2 regions of the Lysinibacillus sp. NPDC097231 genome follow, and region 1 is predicted to be linked to the other one. Evidence: predicted binding sites of a transcription regulator. Region 1 holds the regulator's gene; the other holds the start of a gene.
The links. Region 1 encodes LexA, which represses DNA repair genes until DNA is damaged. Its sites were predicted from a motif close to CGAACATATGTTCG; they were not measured.

Region 1 (5,077 bases):
GGAAATGGCTTATACAATTGTAGTTTTAATATTTGGGCTCGTGCTTGGCTCTTTTTTTAATGTAGTGGGCTTACGTGTACCTATGAAGGAATCCATAGTGCGGCCACCCTCGCATTGTACCAATTGTCAGAGACAGTTGACGGCAATTGATTTAGTGCCTGTTTTGTCTTATTTGTTTTTAGGTGGGAAATGCCGTAGCTGTGGGCAAAAAATTTCTTGGATTTATCCACTGATGGAATTGATAACAGGAGTCTTATTTGCTTTTGCTTATTGGAAATTAGGTTTTAGTGCGGAGCTTTTCGTAGCACTATTATTGATTTCTTTATTAGTCATTATTGTCGTATCGGATTTTGCCTATATGCTTATTCCAGATAAAGTACTGCTATTCTTTTTACCATTGCTTGTGCTTGGACGAGTGATATCGCCGTTGTCACCATGGTGGGATAGTTTAGTGGGTGCTGTTGTGGGCTTTGGCATATTATATTGTATTGCTGTTTTATCAAGAGGTGGTATGGGTGGGGGCGATATTAAACTTTTCTTTTTACTCGGTCTCGTACTCGGCACGCTAAATGCACTGCTGACACTATTTTTAGCATCCGTGATAGGAATGTTTGCTGGTATAATTATGGTAAAGCTACGCAGACAGGGCAGAAAAACACCTATACCATTTGGTCCATCCATTGCTTTAGCAGCAATCATCGTTTATTTCTATGGGGATGTATTGATTAATTGGTATCTAGGATTTTGGTAAGCTAAAAAGCTTGTGAATTTAGGAGGGAAATATCATGAAACCAGTGATCGGGATAACGGCGTTTGTGGAGGATGATTTGTCCTCGGGATTAAATGCGGCCTATAGTAAGAGCATTATAGAAGCTGGGGGCATTCCTCTTATTATTCCGCTTGGAGTGGAAGCGGATGTGGCACAGATTTTATCGTTAACGGACGGATTATTGCTGTCGGGTGGTCATGATGTCCATCCATTCCTCTTTGGTGCAGAGCCAACACCCAAATTAGGGAAAGTTCATCCAGAAAGGGATTCGGTGGAGCTTGCATTAATTGAAGCGGCCTTTATTCGAAAAATGCCGATCTTTGCTATTTGTCGTGGCATTCAAATGCTAAATGTTGCACTAGGAGGTACAGTATATCAAGATATTGATAGCGAATACCATAGTAGTAAGTTAATAAAGCATAAGCAACAAGCGGCTAGAGGCGTTGCAACACATTATGTTAATGTCACACCAAATACATTATTACATTCGATTATTGAGGAAGAAAAAATTGCAGTGAATTCATTTCATCACCAAGCGGTCAATGTATTAGCGGAGAACTTGATAGTTGCCGCAAAATCAAGTGATGGTATCATTGAAGCGTTGGTACATGAAGAATTACCATTTTGTCTGGGCGTACAGTGGCATCCTGAAGAACAAGCTATTTCAGGGGATGAAGTAGCAAAGAAGTTATTCACTGCATTTGTGAATACATGCCTGAAATTCAAGGTAGAGAGATAAAATAGATCAGGGCTATTTCACGATGTTTTGTTAAATAATATAAAATACAGGCGACGTAGCAAGGAATCCATTTGAAAGTGGATTCCTTTTTTAAAATCAAAAAAGAGGTATATGCTCTTTTACGAACATAATAACCTCTTAGAATTTGAAGTATTTTAGTGTACGCGACGATAGAGTCCAACAACTTGCCCTAAAATAGAAACTTGATCTACAATAATTGGCTCCATTGTAGAGTTTTCAGGCTGCAAACGGAAATGATTTTTTTCCTTGAAGAAACGCTTTACAGTTGCTTCGTCCTCTTCGGTCATAGCAACGACAATATCACCATTGTCAGCAGTTGCTTTTTGTTTAACAATGACTAAATCTCCATCAAAGATACCAGCTTCAATCATTGATTCACCCATAATTTCTAGCATAAATAACTGTTCTTCGCTTGTACCATAAATATCCGGTAGTGGGAAATATTCATCGATATTTTCAATGGCAGTTATCGGTGAACCTGCTGTGACCTTCCCTACAAGTGGGACATGAATAACACTTTGCTTTTGAATAGAATCCTCTGGCTCCAGAATTTCGATAGCACGTGGCTTCGTTGGATCTCGACGAATAAAGCCTTTTTGTTCTAAACGAGCTAAATGTCCATGAACTGTTGAGCTTGAAGCAAGTCCAACTGCCTCACCGATCTCACGTACAGATGGTGGATACCCCTTTGCCCGCACTTCTTCCTTGATGAACGCTAAAATGTCCTCTTGTCTTTTCGAAACTTTTTTCATGATTGCTCACCTCTTTTTTCTATTCATTCTACTTAATTAAATAGTATAGCAGAATGCGAACACTAACGCAAACATAGGTTCGAAAAGTGTTTGACAAAAACGTTTGTTCGCATTATTATGAGAACATATATTCCGAACAAACATTCTAAAAAGGGGCAATAATCATGAAATTCTTAAAGAAAAATCCACATATTACAACTTTATTAGGGGCTTGCGTATTATTTGCAGCATATCTTTTTATAACAGATCCAGGAGATGTTTCATATACAGAAATTGAAGTTGAACACGGTGATAGCTTATGGTCGTTAGCTGAACAATACCGTGGTAAAATGAGTACGGAAAACTGGATTAAGATTGTGAAAGCAGAAAATGAATTACCAAACGTTAAAATTATTGCAGGTAATTCACTAGTGATTCCAGTAGTGGGGGGCCATTCCAAGCCTCTAAATACAATCGAAATCGCGAGAAATGAGAAATGATGAATCAACAACAATCGGCTGTTGTCTATTGCCGCGTGAGTACAGAAAAAGAGACACAAAGTTCCTCGCTTGAGCGTCAGCAGGAGGAGTTAGTGCGCTATGCTAAAGAGCAGGGCTATGAAGTGAAGAGCGTTTTTAAGGATAAGCATAGTGGCTACGATGTGGAACGCGAAGGCTTACTAGATATGCTCGATTTCATCAAAGAAAAAGATATTAAAGCATTATTTGTGCAGGATGAAACACGTTTAGGACGTGGCAATGCTCGAATGGCAGTACTGCATTTATTGCAAAAAATTGAAACGGATGTTTTTTCTATGAGAGACGCAGGGCCAGTACAGTTAAATGAAATGGATACGATGCTGCTGGAGATTTTAGCAATAGTAGAGGAATACCAGCGAAGAATGCATAATGCTAAAATACGGCGAGGCATGCGTCGTGCTGTTGAAAATGGCTATCGTCCTGAAAACAATTTATCGAATCGTGGAAATCCTCATGGTCAAGAGCGCAAGGATGTGCCTGTAGAGGAAATTGTAAATCTTCGTAATCGAGGTTTTACCTTTGAGGAAATCGCCATAACGCTTAGAGGTCTTGGCTTTGAGGTAAGTAAAGCTACTGTACATCGAAGATATCGGGAATATCAAGAGGGAAGCGTGCAAATGAAGTAAGGTTTTGTCAGTGGGAGTTTTATCGTCCCACTGATTTTTTACTTTAAAAGGCTCTAAATGGTGGTAAAGGATAGGCTCGCGGAAGTGACGGATAGAAGGGCGGAATAGAACCGCCGAAGTGACGGATAGAACGTCGAAAGTGACGGATAGAAGGGCAAGTGACGGATAGACTCGCCGAAGTGACGGTTAGAATGGCGGAACTGACGGATAGAGTCGCCGAAGTGATGGTTAGAATCACCCAAGCGACTGATAGGACGGATTCCACCTTCAAAATAACAGGTACAATAAATAACTAAGTCCTATTTATCCTAAAGTATTAAATTAATACAAACTTTCGATAGTCACATTGTCTGGTAGTTTGAATGGATTTTCTTTATTTATTCTGTCATAAAACATGATCCCGTTTAAATGATCTATTTCATGTTGCATTAAGATTGCACCGTATCCATTAAATTGAAAAATGGCTTCTTGCCCATGTATGTCATATGCTTTGACCTTAATTCTTTCATATCTTGGAACAAAACCATTAACTCTTCTATTAACCGAAAGACATCTTTCTCCCTCTGATAAATAAATCATGTTTAAAGAGTGACTAATGATTTTAGGATTAATTAACATATATTCATGATTTTTATCTCAATCTTGAAAAAGTGCAGCAAACATTCGTTTATTAAGACCAATTTGATTAGCGGATAACCCTGAACCAGGACGCAATTTGTATTTCTTTGAAAGATCCGGATCTTGGCTATTTCTCAAGTATTGAAGCATGCATAATAAACTATCTTTATCGTCTTCTGATACAGGTAACGTAACCTCTTTGGTATTCTTTCTTAATATTGCAGCACTCTCTTTTACGAAATCTTTCATTGTTATCATATACTCTGGACGAAACTTACTCATATATAAACACCTCATCTACTTTTCTATTTAGAGCTTTAGCAACTCTAAAGGCCAATTCAAGAGTAGGGTCATACTTATCATTTTCAATACAATTAATAGTTTGTCTTACAACGCCACATTCCTTTGCGAGTGCCTCTTGAGTCATACCTAATTTTTTTCTTAAAACTTTAATAATGTTTTTCAGATTTATCCCTCTTTTGTCTAACATATTGGACATATCATATAAAATAAATTCATAAATGTCCAATCATTTGGACATTGTAGATATAAAAATAAGAGAAGTAGAGCGATTTCAACTTCTCTTTCTCACGTATTCTCATAATGTTTAAAATACAATTGTGCTAGATATCGTTATAGGTATGACATTAGCAGTTTTCTGGATATTCTTGATACCAGTTCTTAACAAATAATAATTCATATTCTCTAAATTGGGATACAATAATGCTTTAAACGAAGATTTAGAAAACGACATGCGTTATTACATATGAAGTAGGTTTTATTAATTGATAGTACATTCTGAAATATTTCTTATGTCCACTCCTCATCTAAGACAGCGTAGTAGTATTCATCCCACCATTCCTCTCCGTGTGGTATACATTTTTTAAAATAACCCTCGCGTCTCATTCCGATTTTCTCCATTACCCGATAGGATGGGATATTTTCTGGCTGGCACGTTGCGATAATTCTATGTAGTTTCATAACCTTAAATCCGTAGTCCAATACAGCCCTTGCTGCTTCAGAGGCATATCCAT
Region 2 (5,077 bases), on a different contig from region 1:
TATTAAGGAATATTTTCTCCAAACTATCACATTGTAGAGCGTTTTCCAACGGTCCAAGAACCTTTATTCCGCTTAGATTGTGTTCTTCTTATTCACGAGCACCCTTCACTATAAAAACGAAATATGGAATATGTGGATGTTTCAGTTACTTTTTATAGAAAAAAGTTGGTGCAGATTCTACATTTTTTAACCACCGATGTTCTAGACCATTTATTCCATCTTTAACCCAAACATCTCCTTGGTTTTCTTTTTCAGATGTTCGATACCAAGTAATAGTTGAACCAACCACTTGAGGTGCTTTATCTATTTTATTTTTCTTGGGAAATGTAAGCTGCTTTTGTTCTCCTGATTTAATATTAATTACATATAGCGCTGTAAACATAGTTGGAACCGGTCCCTCTTTCCACTCTTTGTTTTCTTTTGCCCGAGCAACAATTATTTCATCTGGAGAAAACCATTCCAAATCAAGGTCGACATATCCTTTAGGTGTGTATTCCTTTCGTGTATTCAATGTGGGAATTTCTGTAACGGTAGTATTTTTGTTTACAACGAAAAATCTGCCTTCCCCCGATATGAAGGCAAGTTGATTTTTGGTAGGGGCCCACTTTATCCAATTTTTATACCCAAGCATTTTTCCAATAACCTGAAAATGGTCTCCTACTGATGAAAGTACAGAAAGTGTATTGCTATCATTGGACCAAGACGCAGTAGGTGTTAATAGAAAACTAATCCAACTTCCATCAGGACTCCACTTAAAAGCTTCTGCATCAATAGCAAATAAGTCGGTTGTATTTGTTTGAATGGTGTAAAAAGGTTTTATTTTATTCGAATCAAGATTAGCATCTACTGGCACTTTAAAAAGACGAACTGGTTCCCATCCAGTAGGAAGTAAATTAGATTGAGATGAAACGATAAACTCTTTTCCGTTGGGAAACCATTCAAAATCACTAACACCTAGAGATACATTTTCAAAACCTTGTGGTCGTCCATTTTTTGTTTTTGTAACATCTAGGACACCATGCGAAATGTAAGCTAGTTGATTTGACGTTGGTGACCATTTAATAATGCTTGTTTCAATTGTTGGATATGGCTGATAGTTTTCTTTTTTCTTCAAATCATAAATATACAAATACGTTTTTTCACCTTTCTCGTCACCTGCTAAATAGGCAATAAACTGACCATCTTTTGACCACTGTGGAGAGGATACATACTGACCTGTTGTAAGCTGTATTTCTTTATCGTCCTCTTTCATCCAAAGCTGGTGGTCTCGTATAAAAGCTGCTTTAAGTGGAACTTCAGCAGAAGCACCTGTTGAAAAATTAAAACTAACAAATAGTATTAATAATAAAATCCTCGTCACCATTAACCGACCTCCTTTTAGAGGTAGGGTGTCCTTACGAAAGACATATATCCGTCCATCAATAGTAGCTAGCACCATTCACTTTTATATAAATGAACAGACTTTGTTTAAAACCACATCTTTTTCTTTTTTGTGTCTTGGTTTTACATTTAGTTAAATTATCCTATTTTAATATCCTTGAAACTTAATGATTTCTAATATATGTACTGTTTTTGTGGGATTTGTGTTTTTTAATTTCCATAAATTAAATCTTGCTAATACCCAAACAAATGTTCTAATATTATGTATACAAACAGATGTTCTTGCGTAGAGTAATGAAAAGGGAAACTTTATGGATGTTGTGATTTATCATTAAAATTACGTAAGGTAACTGGGAGGAAATCAAGATGCGAGATCAATTAGTTAAAGCAATACAACAGGCAAAACGTTCCTTTATCATCAATAATGTTTTCACTGTCACTTCTGTTTACCGAAAAGAGAGTGAAGTTGTATGAATTACGATGTTATGCCAAATCGACCTATTATGTGCATTGATATGAAATGTTTTTACGCTAGCTGTGTAGCAATGTTACATGGGCTAGATATTTTTGAAACTCCAGTTGCAGTAGTAGCAAACTTTGACCAACCGGGTAGCGTTGTACTTGCAGCATCACCATTGATGAAAGAGAAATTTAAAATCAAAACTGGCAGTAGACGATATGAGATACCAAAACATCCTGACATTAGATTGTTTGAGCCTAAAATGAGTTTCTTTATTCAAATGTCGATGACGATTACAAAATTGATCTCTAATTACGTACCAGTTGATGCTATACATGTGTATAGTGTGGACGAAAGCTTTGTTGATTTAACTGGCACTGAAAAGCTTTGGGGTTCACCTGAAGAAACGGCTAAGGAAATACAAAGGGCTATTCTTGACCAATTTAATGTACCTAGTGCAGTAGGTATGGGGCCAAATATGTTAATAGCCAAATTAGCTTTAGACCTTGATGCAAAGAAAACTGGTTTTGCCAACTGGACTTATGACGATATTCCAAAGAAATTATGGCCTGTACGACCTCTATCCGAAATGTGGGGCATAGGAAGACGAATGGAAGCAAATCTAAATGCTATGGGAATACAAACAGTTGGTGGTTTGGCTAATACAAATCTAAAAGAATTAGAAAAGCGCTTTGGTGTAATGGGCAATCAACTCTATTATCATGCATGGGGAATCGATTTATCCACATTAGGGGAGCCGTTAATAACAAACGGCACTTTAAGTTTTGGGAAGGGCCAAATGCTGATGAGGGATTATCACACACGAAAAGAAATCTCTGTAGTGCTCCTAGAAATGTGCGAAGATGTAATGAAACGCACACGTGATGCAGGGTTTGTTGGCCGTACAATCAGCTTAGGTCTTTCCTACAGTCATAATGCCATGACCAAAGGGTTCCATCGATCTAAAACGATTGCAGTACCAACAAGTGAAACTCTTGTAATGTATAAAACTTGTATTGAATTACTGGATGAACACTTTGCCGGAGAGCCAGCTCGTCAATTATCTGTGCGAATAACGAACCTCGAAAGAGAGCATAGCATCCAATTAGATTTATTTGACGAACGCAAACCACAGCGTCAAATAATCGGTCCTACAATGGATGCAATACGCAATAGGTTTGGGGCTACCTCAATATTAAGAGCAGTTTCTTTCACAAAAGCTGGTACAGCTATTAATCGAGATCGCTTAGTTGGTGGTCATTTGGCATAGGAGTGATTTGATGATAAAAGACAGAGGTAATATTAAATGGGCATCGATGATGTTACCAGAGCATTTGGAGCTACTTAGGGAGTATAAGCAGGGATATGCAAAACAACAAAGAGAGCTTGCCGATTGGGAATTAGAAGAATTACAACAAACGATAGATTTAGCTTATAATCAGCATCAAAACGTTAAGTTAGATGTTTGGTCAGATGGTAAAATCACTCAATGGATAGGAAAAATAAATTCTATAAATATTAATACAAACGAACTTATACTTGAGACTCTTCTTAAAACAAAACGTATTTCATTAAAAAATATATGTTCAGCGCAACTGGATGCTGATTATTATGATTAAAACCGATGAGAGGCAATTACTTCACAAATATCTATTGTTAGAATTAGCAGTGAAATCTTTGCAGATTGATTATCAAAAGGCAGAACAATTTAAAATGAAAAATGTCTTTCTTCCATTAATGGATACTTTGTTAAAGGATTTACGACAAGAATTATTTAATCTTAAACGGCAACTTGCACAACTTCGTATCCGAGTAGTAGGTTGGCAACCAGTGGATGAATATTTTAGTGACGTCCAAGTCGCAACGGCAGGTAATGACGTAGTACTTCGTTATGCTAATCAAGCTTTAAAAACACAAGTAGAAAAGTTACTAATTAATCGGATAAACAAATAACTATGCTCGCTTTGAGCAGCGAATTTTAGAAAATATTTAAAGAAATAGTGTTACTAATCCAACAATAAGAGAACTAACTAAATTAGAAACGGAAAATGAGTATTCTTACCGTTTGTAAAAGGGAGCGGAGGAAGCGGCTCGGCGCTTGCCCACAGGAAGCTTTGCTCTGCACGAAAGCGAAGCGTCAGCGGCAAAGCGAGTAGCCTAGAACGGAAATCAGCTCATTTAAAGTGCCAAATATTCATAAAGATTTCCTTGACCATTTTGTTTTTCAACACTTTGAGAGCTGTTTTAGACAGCTCTTTTTTCTTATTGTACTAACGGTGCAGTTTAGTTCAATAAGCCGTACCATTGTATTTGTTTGTTTTTTACATATACTGTATAATTTTATAGATGGGTATATTTAACTTTGAGTATTTCTAAAGAATTATTTTGGGAGGGAATATTGTGTTTATTGTTAATGTAGAAGGTGCAATTTACAAAAGTGAAAGATGGTTGTTAATTAGACGTAGCGAGAAAGAAGAACACGCTGGAGGTTTACTGTCTCTTGTTGGTGGAAAGGTAGAAAAGGAGGGGATTTCAACAGATATTTTAGAAAGGACACTAAAAAGAGAAATCACTGAAGAAGTGGGGATAGAGGTTTCTAATCTTCGGTATGTTAATAGTTCATCATTAGTTACTGATTCAGGCATAAATGTGGTTGACATTGTTTTTCTTTGCGACCACGAATCAGGCGTACCATTTGCTAAGAGTCCTGATGAAGTTGATGAGGTTATTTGGATGACTACCCAGCAAATTCTAAATAATTCTAATTTACCTATTTATTTAAAGGAAAATATTAAACTTGCTGAAAAACTGGTAAACAGTAATGCGTAGTTATTCGTAGAAAGTAAATTTTGAGAGATACACTTTTTCAACTAACCAGCTAATAGATTGTCAATAAAAATCTTTTAAATTAATAAATACTTCATGCCATACTAAAAAGCGCAACCCAAATAACCCTCCGAATTCAATTTGGAAGGTTTTTGTTGTATTTGAAAATGCTGTTACTAAATGGTTTCTTGGAATGGTGTTTTCGTTTTTAAAATCGCATAAATCCAATGTAAAAGCTTATTTGCACAAGCAATAATGGCTACTTTATATGGACTTCCTTCCTCACGTTTTAAATCATAGAAAGCTCGTAATCGCTTATTTCGTGCTATAGTTTTAGGTGTTGTTTTCTTTTTCCGACTATCTCGAATAGAACAACGAAAAGCTGTATAAAGCATGTGACGAAGCCTAGCT

Region 2: a site for LexA is predicted at 1,623-1,636, ahead of ACIQXF_RS07560 (Y-family DNA polymerase). Genes of this name have one in related genera too.

What each region holds. Positions count from the first base shown of each region.
Region 1 is NZ_JBIWDH010000001.1:39,310-44,386, reverse strand. It holds gene ACIQXF_RS00275 (prepilin peptidase) at 1-751, shown strand, start outside; gene ACIQXF_RS00270 (gamma-glutamyl-gamma-aminobutyrate hydrolase family protein) at 786-1,508, shown strand; gene lexA (transcriptional repressor LexA) at 1,664-2,281, opposite strand; gene yneA (cell division suppressor protein YneA) at 2,446-2,760, shown strand; gene ACIQXF_RS00255 (YneB family resolvase-like protein) at 2,757-3,425, shown strand; partial or broken gene def (peptide deformylase) at 3,747-4,325, opposite strand; gene ACIQXF_RS00245 (helix-turn-helix transcriptional regulator) at 4,318-4,509, opposite strand; gene ACIQXF_RS00240 (GNAT family N-acetyltransferase) at 4,854-5,077, opposite strand, start outside.
Region 2 is NZ_JBIWDH010000008.1:100,546-105,622, reverse strand. It holds gene ACIQXF_RS07565 (translocation protein TolB) at 146-1,363, opposite strand; gene ACIQXF_RS07560 (Y-family DNA polymerase) at 1,851-3,110, shown strand; gene ACIQXF_RS07555 (YolD-like family protein) at 3,121-3,459, shown strand; gene ACIQXF_RS07550 (YhjD family protein) at 3,452-3,793, shown strand; gene ACIQXF_RS07545 (NUDIX hydrolase) at 4,241-4,669, shown strand; partial or broken gene ACIQXF_RS07540 (IS110 family transposase) at 4,843-5,077, opposite strand, start outside.